DNA from 2 places in the Bradyrhizobium sp. USDA 3315 genome. Region 1 is predicted to be linked to the other one. Evidence: riboswitches for the same ligand, from Rfam matches in the RefSeq annotation. Region 1 holds a riboswitch; the other holds the start of a gene.
What was found. Region 1 has a riboswitch for glycine ahead of gcvT (glycine cleavage system aminomethyltransferase GcvT). Riboswitches for the same ligand answer to the same signal wherever they lie in the genome.
Positions count from the first base shown of each region.

Region 1 (6,909 bases):
TCTCGCGGCGGATATGCTGCTCGCGGGTTTGCAGCGCGAGGCGGTAGGCCGGCGCACCGCGCGAATCGACCGAGAGGCCGACGATGCGGCCGGGCAGCGAGCGCTTCAGCGTGTCGCGCACCGCCATGTAGGCGGCGTGCGGTCCGCCATACCCCGTCGGCACGCCGAACCGCTGCGCCGAACCGATCGCGATGTCGGCGCCGAGCTCGCCGGGCGAGGCGAGCAGCGTCAGCGACAGCAGGTCCGCCGCGACGATCGCAAGCGCGCCCTTGGCGCGCAGCGACGCGATCGCAGGCTTAAGGTCGCGTACCGCGCCCGATGTGCCCGGATATTGCAACAGCGCGCCGAGCACATCGGCGTTGTCGAGCTCGGTCAGGGGATCGCCGACCACCAGCGCCCAGCCCAGCGGCGCGGCGCGCGTGCGCATCACCGCCAGCGTCTGCGGATGCACCTCCTTGTCGACGAAGAACACCTTCGCTTTGACCTGCGAGTGGCGCTCGGCGAGCGCCATCGCTTCCGCCGCGGCGGTCGCCTCGTCGAGCAGCGAGGCGTTGGCGACGTCGAGCCCGGTGAGATCGCAGATCATGGTCTGGAAGTTGAACAGCGCCTCGAGCCGGCCCTGGCTGATCTCCGGCTGGTACGGCGTATAGGCGGTGTACCAGGCCGGGTTCTCCAGAATGTTGCGCTGGATCACCGCGGGCAGGATGGTGCCGGAATAGCCCTGGCCGATCAGCGAGGTGAACACCTGGTTCTGCGCGGCGAGCTCGCTCATATGCGCGAGCGCCTCGGTCTCGCTCAGCGCCCGGCCGAGATCGAGCGGCGCCTTCTGCCGGATCGACGCCGGCAGCGTCTCGTTCATCAGCGCCTGCAGGCTCGCGGCGCCGACCGTCTCCAGCATCGCGTTGACGTCGCGGGGCGACGGTCCGATGTGGCGGCGCACGAAATCGGTGGCGGCTTCGTTGATCGGCTTGAAGGGCGCGTTCATGACGTGATCCTCGGGGTGATCCTTTAGGCGGTGTGCGCGGCGTAGGCGGCCTCGTCCATCAGGCCGCCGAGCTCGCCCTTGTCGGCAATCTTCAGCTTGAAGAACCAGGCCTTGCCGCCGGCGTCGGAATTGACCAGCGCGGGCTCGGCGGCGAGCGCGTCGTTGACCTCGACCACCTCGCCGGCGATCGGCGCGTAGACGTCGGAAGCGGCCTTGACGGATTCGACGACAGCGGCGGCCTCGGCCTTCTTCAGGCTGCGGCCGACCTTGGGCAGTTCGACGAACACGACGTCGCCGAGCTGCGACTGCGCATAGTCGGTGATCCCGATCGTGGCGACGTCGCCCTCGATGCGGAGCCATTCGTGGTCGGACGTGTACAGCGTCGTCATGGGGTCGATCCTTTGGCGTTCAGCGTTTGTAGGTATTGGGGACGAAGGGCGTAGCGGCGACTTTCAGCGGCAGCCGCTGGCCGCGCACTTCGGCGAAAACGGTGGTGCCGACGGCGGAAAGGGCCGTGGGCAGGTAGCCCATCGCAACCGGCGCATTGAGGCTCGGGCCGAAGCCGCCCGAGGTCACCTTGCCGATCTGCTCGGTCGAGCCGGCATCGGCGAACAGCGCGGCGCCTTCGCGCACCGGTGCGCGGCCGTCAGGCTTCAGGCCGACCCGTCGGCGCGCAGCGCCATCTGCGAATTGCGCGAGAATTTTGTCGGCGCCGGGGAAGCCGCCGGCGCGGGCGCCGCCGCTGCGGCGAACCTTCTGCACCGACCATTCCAGCGCGCCTTCGACCGGCGTCGTCGTGGTGTCGATGTCATGGCCATAGAGGCACAGCCCGGCTTCGAGCCGCAGGCTGTCGCGCGCGCCGAGCCCGATCGGCAACACGTCGGGATTGTCGAGCAGCGCGGTGACCAGGGCTTCCACCTTGTCTGCGGGCACCGAGATCTCAAAGCCGTCCTCGCCGGTATAGCCGGAGCGCGAGACGAAGCAGTCGACGTCGCCGACGCCGCGCGGACCGGCATCCATGAATTTCATCGAACTGACATCCGCACAAAGATTCGCCAGCGCCGATTCGGCTTTCGGGCCCTGCAGCGCGATCAGCGCGCGGTCGGCCAGCGAGATGATCTCGCAGGCGTCGGAGAGATGCGCGCGGAGATGCGCCTCGTCCTCGGCCTTGCAGGCGGCGTTGACCACCAGGAACAGGTGATCGCCGAAATTCGCCACCATCAGGTCGTCGAGCAGGCCACCGTCATTGTTAGTGAATTGCGCGTAGCGCTGCCGTCCCGGCGCGATACCGACGATGTCCTGCGGCACCAGTTTTTCCAGCGCGAGCGCGGCATCCGCGACCTTGCCAGATTTGGCCCTCAGCACGAGCTGGCCCATGTGCGACACATCGAACAGGCCGGCTTCCTTGCGGGTGTGCAGGTGCTCCTTCAGCACGCCGGCCGCGTATTGCACCGGCATGTCATAGCCGGCGAACGGCACCATCTTGGCGCCGCGCGCAAGGTGCAGCGCGTGCAGCGGGGTCTGTTTCAGCGGGGAGGTTTCGCGCGCAAGCATCACAGGGCCCTCGCGGTTCCCGCCGGGGACCTATTTCCCCTTGAGAAACCTGCAGAAAGCCCCATCTGTCGCTGTGCCTGAGAGTATTATCCCGTCGGCGGACGCATCGGGGCGAACCCCAGCGTCTCTTTCCAGATGTCAGACGTCACGCGGTCCTTTTGCCTGAGAGTTTCCGGGGCGGTTGCTCCTTCGGCGCCGGCGGTAAGGCCGGTCTCTCCCGACGTGACTAGGTATAGGTAGGTAGAAAACACGGCGCCACCAAGACTGTCAACGCAGCTGCAGCAACTATCCAATGGGCTTTGTGCTGCCGCGGCAAGCCCATGATCCGCCTGCACAGTTTCTGGACACCGCAGCTGGCAATGTCTAAAAGCGTTCGGCCGGAAAATGACGCCTTTTTGCGGCTGGCCGGCCCCTTTTTCCGATTGGATGAACATGAGCAGCGTCAACGACATCAGGTCGACATTTCTGAACTTCTTCAAGGAGAACGGGCACGAGATCGTGGCCTCGTCGCCGCTGGTTCCGCGCAACGACCCGACCTTGATGTTCACCAATGCCGGCATGGTGCAGTTCAAGAACGTCTTCACCGGCGTCGAGAAGCGCGGCTACCAGCGCGCCACGACGTCGCAGAAGTGCGTGCGCGCCGGCGGCAAGCATAACGACCTCGACAATGTCGGCTACACCGCGCGCCATCTCACCTTCTTCGAGATGCTCGGCAACTTCTCGTTCGGCGATTACTTCAAGGAGCGCGCGATCGAGCTCGCCTGGAATCTGATCACCAAGGATTTCGGGCTGAAGAAGGACAAGCTGCTGGTCACCGTCTACCACACCGACGACGAGGCGGCCGGCTACTGGAAGAAGATCGCGGGCTTCTCGGACGACCGCATCATCCGCATCCCGACCTCGGACAATTTCTGGGCGATGGGCGACACCGGCCCGTGCGGACCGTGCTCCGAAATCTTCATCGACCGCGGCGAGCACATCTGGGGCGGCCCTCCGGGCAGCCCGGATGAGGATGGCGATCGCTTCCTCGAATTCTGGAATCTGGTGTTCATGCAGTACGAGCAGGTGACGAAGGAGGAGCGCGTAGCGCTGCCGCGTCCCTCGATCGACACCGGCATGGGGCTCGAGCGCATGGCCTGCATCCTGCAGGGCGTCGAGAGCGTGTTCGAGACCGATCTGTTCCGCAATCTGATCGATGCCGCCGCGTCTACCCTCGGGCACGGTCCGAACGAGCAGAACGTTGGGTCGTATCGGGTGATCGCGGACCATCTGCGCTCGTCCGCGTTCCTGATCACCGACGGCGTGCTGCCGTCGAACGAGGGCCGCGGCTACGTGCTGCGCCGGATCATGCGCCGCGCGATGCGCCATGCACAGCTCTTGGGCGCGAGCGAGCCGCTGATGCATCGCCTGGTCTGGGCGCTGGTCCGCGAGATGGGCCAGGCCTATCCGGATCTGGTCCGTGCGGAGAAGCTGATCGAGGAGACGCTGCGGCTGGAGGAGACGCGCTTCCGCAAGACGCTGGCGCGCGGCCTGTCGATCCTCGACGAGAAGAGCGCCGGCCTCAAGAAGGGCGACATGTTCGACGGCGACACCGCGTTCACGCTGTACGACACCTACGGCTTCCCGCTCGATCTGACGCAGGACGCGCTGAAGTCGCGCGGCATCAGCGTCGACCAGGCGTCGTTCACCGACGCGATGGAGCGGCAGCGCGTCAAGGCGCGTGCCTCGTGGGCGGGCTCGGGCGAGGCGGCGAGCGAGGCGATCTGGTTCCCGCTGCGCGAGAAGCTCGGTGCGACCGAATTCCTCGGCTACGAGACCGAGAGCGCGGAAGGCGCGGTGACGGCGCTGATCAAGGACGGCGCCGAGGTCGAGAGCCTGAAGGCCGGCGAGAGCGGCGCGATCGTGCTGAACCAGACCCCGTTCTACGGCGAGTCCGGCGGCCAGGTCGGCGACACCGGCGTGCTGACCGGGGAGGGCGTCAAGTTCCGCGTCACCGACACGCAGAAGAAGGCCGGCGATCTGTTCGTGCATCTCGGCACGGTGGAGCAGGGCACGCTCGGCGTCGGCACCACATTGCAGCTCGAGGTCGATCACACCAGGCGCTCGTCGATCCGCGCCAACCATTCGGCGACGCATCTGCTGCACGAGGCGCTGCGCCAGGTGCTCGGCGATCACATCGCGCAGCGCGGCTCGCTGGTCACGCCGGACCGGCTGCGCTTCGACTTCGTGCATCCGAAGCAGATCACGCCGGAAGAGCTCGCCCGGATCGAGGACATCGCCAACGATGTCGTGCTGGAGAATGACGAGGTCACGACCCGGGTCATGGGCGTCGACGATGCCCGCGAGGCCGGCGCCCGCGCGCTGTTCGGCGAGAAATACGGCGACGAGGTTCGCGTCGTGTCGATGGGCAAGGGCGCCCGCGATCATGGCCAGAACGCGCTTGGCTGGTCGGTCGAGCTCTGCGGCGGCACCCATGTCCGCCGCACCGGTGACATCGGCATGATTTCCGTGACCAGCGAGGGCGCGGTCGCGTCCGGCGTGCGCCGTATCGAGGCGCTGACCGGGCATCATGCGCGCAAGCACGCCAACGACACCATCGCGCTGGCCAAGACCGCGGCGCTGGAGCTGCGCACCACGATCGACGACGTGCCGGCGCGCATCACAGCTCTGATGGAAGAGCGCAAGAAGCTCGAGCGCGATTTGTCCGACGCCCGCAAGAAGCTCGCGATGGGCGGCGGCGGTGCGTCGAACGGCGCCGCCTCAGCCGTTCGCGAGGTCGGCAATGTCAAGCTGCTGGCGCGCGCGGTCGAGGGCGTCGAGACCAAGGATCTCAAGAGTCTCGTCGACGACGGCAAGAAGCAGATCGGCTCGGGCGTGGTCGCGATCGTTGGCGTCACCGAGGACGGCAAGGCCGGCATCGTGGTCGGCGTCACCGCCGATCTGACCGCGCGGTTCAACGCGGTCGAGCTCGTGCGCAAGGGCTCCGAGGTGCTCGGCGGCAAGGGCGGCGGCGGCCGGCCCGACATGGCGCAGGCCGGCGGGCCCGACGGCGCCAAGGCCGACGCCGCGCTGTCGGCGATCGAACAGGCCATGACTCAACAGGCATCGGCCGGCGCCTGACGGAGAGGTTGATCGTGGCGACGGCTCCGCTCAAGCCCACGATCAGCGATCCCGGGCTGCGCGACCGTCTCTACGAGCTGCTCGAACGCGATGATCTGCCGCATTCGGGCGGCTTGCGCTTTGCCCGGGTCATCGTCGCCATCATCGCCGTCGATGTGCTGGCGGCGATCCTGGCCTCCGTGCCCGAGATCGACGCGCAGTTCGGCTGGCTGCTGACGACCATCGAGATCGCGGCGGTCATCGCCTTCGCGCTGGAATATGCCGCGCGGCTCTGGAGCGTGGTCGGCCACTCGCTGCGCGACATGACGCCGGCGCGGGCGCGGCTGGAATACGCCTTCTCGGCGCTCGGCGTGATCGACCTGCTGGCCTTCCTGCCGTCGGCCGTCGCGCTTGCGACCGGCGACAAGACCGCGCTGGTGCTGTTCGGCATGCTGCCGTTCCTCAAGCTGGTGCGCTATTCGACCGCGATGCGCTCGCTGCTGGCGGCGCTACATGCCGAGCGGCGCACGCTGTTCGGCTGCGTGGTGATCCTGACCGGCGCCGTGCTGCTGTTTGCCTCGCTGCTCTATGCCATCGAGCACAGGGTGCAGCCGGACAAGTTCGGCACCATGCCGCAGGCGATGTGGTGGGCGATCGTGACGCTCGGCACCGTCGGTTACGGCGACGTCGTCCCGATTACGCCGCTCGGCCGGACCGTCACGGTGGTCGCGATCGTGGTCGGCTTCGCGATGATCGCGCTGCCGGTCGCGATCATCTCGACCGCGTTCGCCGACGAGGTCCGGCGCCGCGACTTCGTCGTGACCTGGGGCATGCTGGCGCGGGTGCCGCTGTTCTCACATCTTGGCGCTGCCGATATTTCCGACATCATGCGCTTGCTGCGGTCGCAGACCATCGAGGCCGGCGAGGTCTTGGTGCGACGCGGCGATGCGGCGTCATCGATGTATTTCATCACCGCGGGCGAGGTCGAGATCGACCTGCCGAGCCAGCTTGTGCGGCTTTCCGACGGCGCGTTCTTCGGCGAGATCGCGCTGCTGCGGCGGACCAGCCGCTCCGGCACGGTGACGGCGACGCGCAAGACCAAGCTCCTGGTGCTCGATGCGCAGGACTTCCATGCCCTGATCGAGCGCATGCCGGCGCTCGCCGCGCATGTCCGGGAGACCGCGGAGGCGCGGCTTGCCGATCCGCTTGCGGCCGGCGGCGACCTGGCCGCCGCCCAGGCGCCGCGCGAGACCGACGGCGGCATCCGCGAC
Region 1 covers NZ_JBSRYP010000001.1:5,771,673-5,778,581, forward strand. Annotated here, with positions in the region: gene gcvP (aminomethyl-transferring glycine dehydrogenase) at 1-985, opposite strand, end outside; gene gcvH (glycine cleavage system protein GcvH) at 1,009-1,374, opposite strand; gene gcvT (glycine cleavage system aminomethyltransferase GcvT) at 1,394-2,539, opposite strand; glycine riboswitch at 2,681-2,769, opposite strand; gene alaS (alanine--tRNA ligase) at 2,972-5,659, shown strand; gene ACVIYL_RS26835 (cyclic nucleotide-gated ion channel) at 5,671-6,909, shown strand, end outside.

Region 2 (6,909 bases), 170 kb from region 1:
CCCGGCGCACCTTCGGATTGTCGAACGGCGGATAGAGAAAGTTCATGCGTCCGAGGGTCTGGAAGCCGAACTTGTTGAGGACGTCGATCTTGAGATCCGGATTGGCTTCGAGCACCGGCAGCATGTCGAACGGAAGGTTCTCCATGAAATCGATGTCGCCGGATTGCAACGCGTTCACCGCGGTCTGCGCATCGGCCATCGTGACCCACTCGACGCGGTCGACCTTGACGACCTTGCCGCCCGCGGTCCAGCTCGCCGGCTCCTTGCGCGGCACGTAGTCCTTGTTCTTCTCATAGACCGCCTTCACGCCCGGCTGGAATTCCGCCTGCACGAATTTGAACGGTCCGGAGCCGATCTGTTCCGGGATCGGCTTGTCCGGCGGCGTCTCGGCCAGACGCTTCGGCATCATGAACGGCACGCGCGATGACGGCTTGCCGATCGATTCCAGCACGAGGCCGTAGGGTTCCTTCAGCTTCAGCGTGATGGTCTTGGCGTCGGTCGCCTCCAGGCTCGCGACGAAGTCCATCAGCTTCTGGCCCATGCCGTCGACCTTGCCCCAACGCTGCAGCGAGGCGACGCAGTCTTCCGCGGTGACCGGCGCGCCGTCGTGCCACTTCAGACCGTCGCGCAGCGTGAACGTGTAGGTCAGCTTGTCGTCGGAAACCTTCCAGTCCGCCATCTGCGGCTGGATCTTGAAATTGGAATCCGTCGCCAGCAGCGTATCATAGATCATGTAGCCATGATCGCGGGTGATGTAGGCCGTGGTCATGATCGGATCGATGACGCGCAGATCCGAGTGCATCACCGCGGTGATGGTCTTGCCCGCGGCCATCGCCTGCGGCGCGAATGACAATTCCTGCGGCGCGAACGACAGCGCGAGCGCCGTCAACGCGGCCGCTAGCGTGCGGTGTTTCCAACGCGAGATAGGGAACATGCAATCTCTCCTGACGTGTAACTGGTCAAAGCCGGCTTATTCGTTATGCATGTGGTTCGTTATTTAGGCGAACTAACATGCTGTATGGCTTGTGAAATCGAGACTTGCACCAAGCGCCAAGCGCGTCAATCGGTTTCAGGTCGCATCGGACGTACACAAACGAATGAGGCCGCGCGCCAGATTTTGGCTTTACAAAATCGTCGGCTGAGATTTTCGTAACGCGCGCGCGATGCCGGCGCCGTCAGAACAACAAGAGAGAACAACGATGAACCCCGCCAATCTCCCCTTTGATTCCGAAACGATGCTGCAGGGCCTGCGCAGCTGGGTGGAATGCGAAAGCCCGACCTGGGACGCCGCCGCGGTCGAACGCATGCTCGATCTCGCCGCCCGCGAGATGGCGATCATGGGTGCGACGATCGAGCGCATCGCCGGACGCCAGGGCTTCGCGGGCTGCGTCCGCGCCCGTTTTCCCCATCCGAAACAAGGCCAGCCCGGCATCCTGATCGCCGGCCATCTGGACACCGTTCACCCCGTCGGCACCATCGAGAACCTGAAGTGGCGGCGCGAAGGCAACAAGTGCTTCGGGCCGGGCATCTTCGACATGAAGGGCGGCAACTACCTGTCGATCGAGGCGATCAGGCAATTGGCGCGCGCCTCTTTCACGACTCCGCTGCCGATCACCGTGCTGTTCACCCCCGACGAAGAGGTCGGCACGCCGTCGACGCGCGACATCATCGAGGCGGAAGCCGCGCGCAACAAATATGTGCTGGTGCCGGAGCCCGGCCGTCCAAACAACGGCGTCGTCACCGGCCGCTATGCGATCGCGCGCTTCAACCTGGAAGCCACCGGCAAGCCCAGCCATGCCGGCGCAACGCTGTCTTCCGGCCGCTCCGCGATCCGCGAGATGGCGCGGCAGATCATCGCCATCGACGGCATGACCACCGAGGACTGCACCTTCTCGGTCGGCATCGTGCATGGCGGCCAGTGGGTCAATTGCGTCGCAACGACCTGCACCGGCGAAGCGCTCAGCATGGCCAAGCGCCAGGCCGATCTCGACCGTGGCGTCGAGCGCATGCTGGCACTGTCGGGCACCGCCAACGACGTGACCTTCAAGGTGACGCGCGGCGTCACCCGCCCGGTGTGGGAGCCCGATGCGGGCACCATGGCGCTCTATGAAAAGGCAAAAGGCCTTGCTGCAGCGATGGGTCTCGATCTGCCGCACGGCAGCGCCGGCGGCGGCTCGGACGGCAACTTCACCGGCGCGATGGGCATCCCCACGCTCGACGGCCTCGGCGTTCGCGGCGCCGATGCACATACGCTCAACGAGCACATCGAGGTCGACAGCCTCGCCGAACGCGGCCGCCTGATGGCGGCACTGCTGGCGACGCTGGACTGACATCGATTTGCACTGCACAACACGTTGGCACTGCCGGATCGAAATTTAGCCTTGTCCATTTTTAAGGCTTCGCCTACGGTCCGGCCGTCCAACGCGACGATGCGGGAGAGATCGAAGCGACAACGTTCGTGTTGTTGCCTTCGGCGCCGACGGAGCAACCGCCCCGGAAACTCTCAGGCAAAAGGACTGTATCGTCAGGACGATCTGGAGAGAGACGAACATGGCCGCACATCAAGGGCCATGACGTCCACCGAAGGGGATAGTTCGCTTCTGGCCCCGGCCCGATGCGGATCAAGCTCTCAGGTACCGTGACAGATGGGGCGCCGAATGCCGGTTTGACCGGTGGTTCGGCGACTCTAACCCACGGGAGCCTGACAACCATCATGCCACATATCGCGATTATCGGCGCCGGCATCACCGGCGTAACGACGGCCTATGCCCTGCTTGAACGCGGCTACAAGGTGACTGTCCTTGACAGGCATCGCTACGCCGCGATGGAAACCTCGTTCGCCAATGGCGGACAACTCTCCGCCAGCAATGCCGAGGTATGGAACAGCGCCGCGACCATTCTGAAGGGGCTGCGCTGGATGTTGAGAAGCGACGCGCCGCTGCTGATGAACCCGAAGCCGAGCTGGCACAAATATTCCTGGATCGGCGAGTTCGTAGGCCACATCACGCGCTATCGCGGCAACACCATCGAGACCACGAAGCTCGCCATCGAAGCGCGCAAGCATCTGTTCTCGATCGCAGAGCGCGAAAACATCGCCTTCGATCTCGAACGCCGCGGCATCCTGCACGTCTATCACGACAGGGCCGGCTTCGAAGCCGGCCTCAAGGTCAACACGCTGCTGCAGCAAGGCGGGCTCGACCGCCGGCCGGTGACCCCGGACGAGATCCGCGTCATCGAACCCGCGCTGCAGACAACCTGCTATGGCGGCTTCTTCACGCCGTCCGACGCGACCGGCGATATTCACAAATTCACGCGTGGGCTTGCCGACGCCTGCATCCGCCGTGGCGCGAGCTTCGTCCATGAAGCCGACGTCGACACGATCGCACACGGCGATGACGGCTTCCGCATCGGCTGGAACGAAGCTGCTTCACATGATGCTGCGGTCGCGACGCGACAGCAGCTACAGGCGGACGGGATCGTGATTTGCGCCGGCGTGGCGAGCCGCCACTTCGCCAGCCTGCTCAACGACCGCGTCAATGTCTATCCGGTGAAGGGCTATTCGATCACGGTGCAGCTCGATGCGCCGCAAAGCCGGAATGCGGCCCCAACCGTCAGCCTGCTCGATGAAGCTGCGAAGATCGTCACCAGCCGGCTCGGCGCCGACCGCTTCCGCGTCGCCGGCACCGCCGAGTTCAACGGCTTCAACCGCGACATTCGCGCCGATCGCATTCAACCGCTGGTGGACTGGGTGCGGCATCATTTCCCGGAGATCGATACGTCGAAAGTCGTGCCATGGGCGGGCCTGCGCCCGATGATGCCGAACATGATGCCGGTGGTTCGCGCCGGACGGATTCCGGGCGTGTTCTACAATACGGGCCACGGTCATCTCGGCTGGACGCTGTCGGCGGCGACGGCGCAGATGGTGGCCCAGGCGATCGACGATTGGCGCGACCTCGACACGCCGCCGATGGCGCCGTCGTTCGGCGCCGGGCTCGATGTGCCCGCCGACGCGCGCAAAGCTGAAATCAATCCACCTTCCAGTGGACTGCTTCGAACTTCACCGGAGGAATAATCGCGGCCAACAGGACTGATTAGCTGCACCGCAAAATCCGCAGCACCGATGGCATGGGACTTGCTCAAGTTCTACCGTGAGTCTGCTACCATCTGTGCTACGGTCTGGTGTGCAACGGTCCCGCTGCGGACTTCATCGACCACAACCCAACGGATCAAATTTGCTCGGATATCTGCTTCGCCGCATCCTCGCCGCCATTCCCGTGATGGGCGTGGTGGCTCTGTTCGTGTTCCTGTTGCTGCGGCTGACGCCGGGCGACCCGGCCGCCATCCTCGCCGGCGACAACGCGACGCCCGAACAGCTCGAACGCATTCGGACCTCGCTTGGTCTGAACGAGCCGATCTACATCCAGTTCTACACCTGGATCGCCAAGTTGCTGCACGGCGACCTCGGCGTCTCCCTGATCTCGAACAAGCCGATCCTCGAAATGATCGTCCCGCGCCTCGAGCCCTCGATCTCGGTCGCGCTGGCCACCATCATCCTCTCGATCCTGGTGGCGGTGCCGCTCGGCGTGATCGCGGCGTGGAAGCACGGCACCTGGATCGACCGCTTCGTGATGGGGCTCTCGGTGCTCGGCTTCTCGGTGCCGGTGTTCGTCATCGGCTACGTGCTGATCCAGATCTTTGCGATTGATCTGCGCTGGGTTCCGGTACAGGGCTTCAAGAGCATCTCGGCCGGCTTCGGTCCGTTCTTCCAGCGCCTCATCCTGCCGACCTGCACACTCTCCTTCATCTATGTCGCGCTGATCGCACGCATGACGCGGGCCTCGATGCTCGATGTGCTCGGCGAGGATTACGTGCGCACGGCGCGGGCCAAGGGCATCGGCGAGACCGGCGTGCTGCTGCGCCATGCGCTGCGCAACGCCGCCGTGCCGGTCATCACGGTGATCGGTTCCGGCTTCGCGCTGCTGATCTCCGGCGTCGTCGTCACCGAGAGCGTGTTCAATCTGCCCGGCATCGGCCGCCTCACCGTCGATGCGGTGCTGGCGCGCGACTATCCGGTGATCCAGGCGATGATCCTGTTGACGTCGGGTATCTACGTCGCGGTCAATCTGTTGATCGACCTCGCCTACACCCTGCTCGATCCTCGTATCCGGTACTGAGCAATGGCGATCGAAACCCTTCCCGAATCCTCGCTTCCCGTCACCCGGCCGTTCCGCGTCAAGTTCGGCTTCCTGACGTCGACGCCGATCATCGCGGTTGCGACGATCAGCCTCGCCCTCATCATCCTGATGGCGATCTTCGCGCCGCTGCTTGCGCCGCACGATCCTCTGCTGCTGACGCCGTCGCAGCGGCTGAAGCCGTCGAGCGCGCAATATCTGCTCGGCACCGACGCTTATGGCCGCGACCTGTTGTCGCGCATCATCTACGGCGCACGGATCTCGCTGGTGATCGGGCTCGGCGCCGCCGTCTGCTCGATCGCCATCGGCCTTCTGATCGGCCTCGTCGCCGGCTTCTTCCGCTGGGTCGATGCGGTGCTGATGCGCGTGATGGACGGCTTGATGGCGATCCCCGCCATCCTGCTCGCGATCGCCGTGGTGTCGCTGTCGGGCGCCAGCATCTGGACCGTGATGGTCGCGATCACCATCCCCGAGATCCCGCGCGTGGCGCGGCTGGTGCGCTCGGTGGTGCTGACCGCACGCGAGGAACCTTATGTCGAGGCCGCGATCTCGCTCGGCACCAGCCTGCCGAAGATCATGTGGCGGCATTTGATGCCGAACACGATCGCGCCGCTGATCGTGCAAGGCACCTATGTCTGCGCGTCCGCGATCCTGACCGAGGCGATCCTGTCGTTCCTCGGCGCCGGCATCTCGCCGGAAACGCCGACCTGGGGCAACATCATGGCCGAGGGCCGCGCCTATTTCCAGGTCAAGCCGTCGCTGATCTTCTGGCCGGGGCTGCTGCTCTCGATCGCCATTCTCAGCGTCAACCTGATCGGCGACGCCGCCCGCGACGCGCTCGATCCCCGCATGAAGCAGCGTGAGGGCAAGTGACGGCTTCAGCTCTTCTGAAGCCGTCATTCCGGGGCGATGCGAAGCATCGAACCCGGAATCTCGAGATTCCGGGTCTGGTGCTGGCGCACCATCCCGGAATGACAGTGGGTAAATTCCTTCGCAGCGCCAAGAGACCCTGACATGACCAACGTCGTCCTCGACATCAGCAATCTCGTCGTCGGCCTCGGCCGCAAGGCGGATGCGCATCGCATCATCGACGACCTCTCGCTGCAGGTACGTGAAAGCGAGACGCTGTGCCTGGTCGGCGAAAGCGGCTCGGGCAAGTCGGTGACATCGCTCACCGTGATGGGCCTGCAGCAGAAGGGCACGCTGGTGCCGTCTGGCGGCAGCGTCAAGCTGGTCGGCGAAGAACTGCTCACCGCCAGCGACCGGCGGCTGCGGCAACTCCGCGCCACGCGGATGGCGATGATCTTCCAGGAGCCGATGACCGCGCTCAATCCCGTCGTGCCGGTCGGCCGCCAGATCGACGAGGTGCTGCGCGCCCACACAGATCTCGATGCCCGCGCACGGCGCCAGAAAATCCTGGCGATGATGGAGCATGTGCGGCTGCCGGACGTGGAGCGCATCTTCTCCTCCTACCCGCACCGCCTCTCGGGCGGTCAGCGCCAGCGCATCATGATCGCGATGGCGCTGGTGCTGGAGCCGAAGCTCCTGATCGCGGACGAGCCGACCACCGCGCTCGACGTCACCACCCAGAAGCAGATCCTCACCTTGATCCGCGACCTGCAACGCGATCACGGCACCGCGGTTCTGTTCATCACCCACGACATGGGCGTGGTGGCCGAGATCGCCGACCGCGTCGCGGTGATGCGGCACGGCCGCC
Region 2 covers NZ_JBSRYP010000001.1:5,940,864-5,947,772, reverse strand. Annotated here, with positions in the region: gene ACVIYL_RS27670 (ABC transporter substrate-binding protein) at 1-934, opposite strand, end outside; gene ACVIYL_RS27665 (M20/M25/M40 family metallo-hydrolase) at 1,200-2,330, shown strand; glycine riboswitch at 2,423-2,529, shown strand; glycine riboswitch at 2,533-2,647, shown strand; gene ACVIYL_RS27660 (D-amino acid dehydrogenase) at 2,714-4,072, shown strand; gene ACVIYL_RS27655 (ABC transporter permease) at 4,233-5,174, shown strand; gene ACVIYL_RS27650 (ABC transporter permease) at 5,178-6,065, shown strand; gene ACVIYL_RS27645 (ABC transporter ATP-binding protein) at 6,207-6,909, shown strand, end outside.
Region 2: another riboswitch for glycine. It lies ahead of ACVIYL_RS27660 (D-amino acid dehydrogenase); the one in region 1 lies ahead of gcvT (glycine cleavage system aminomethyltransferase GcvT).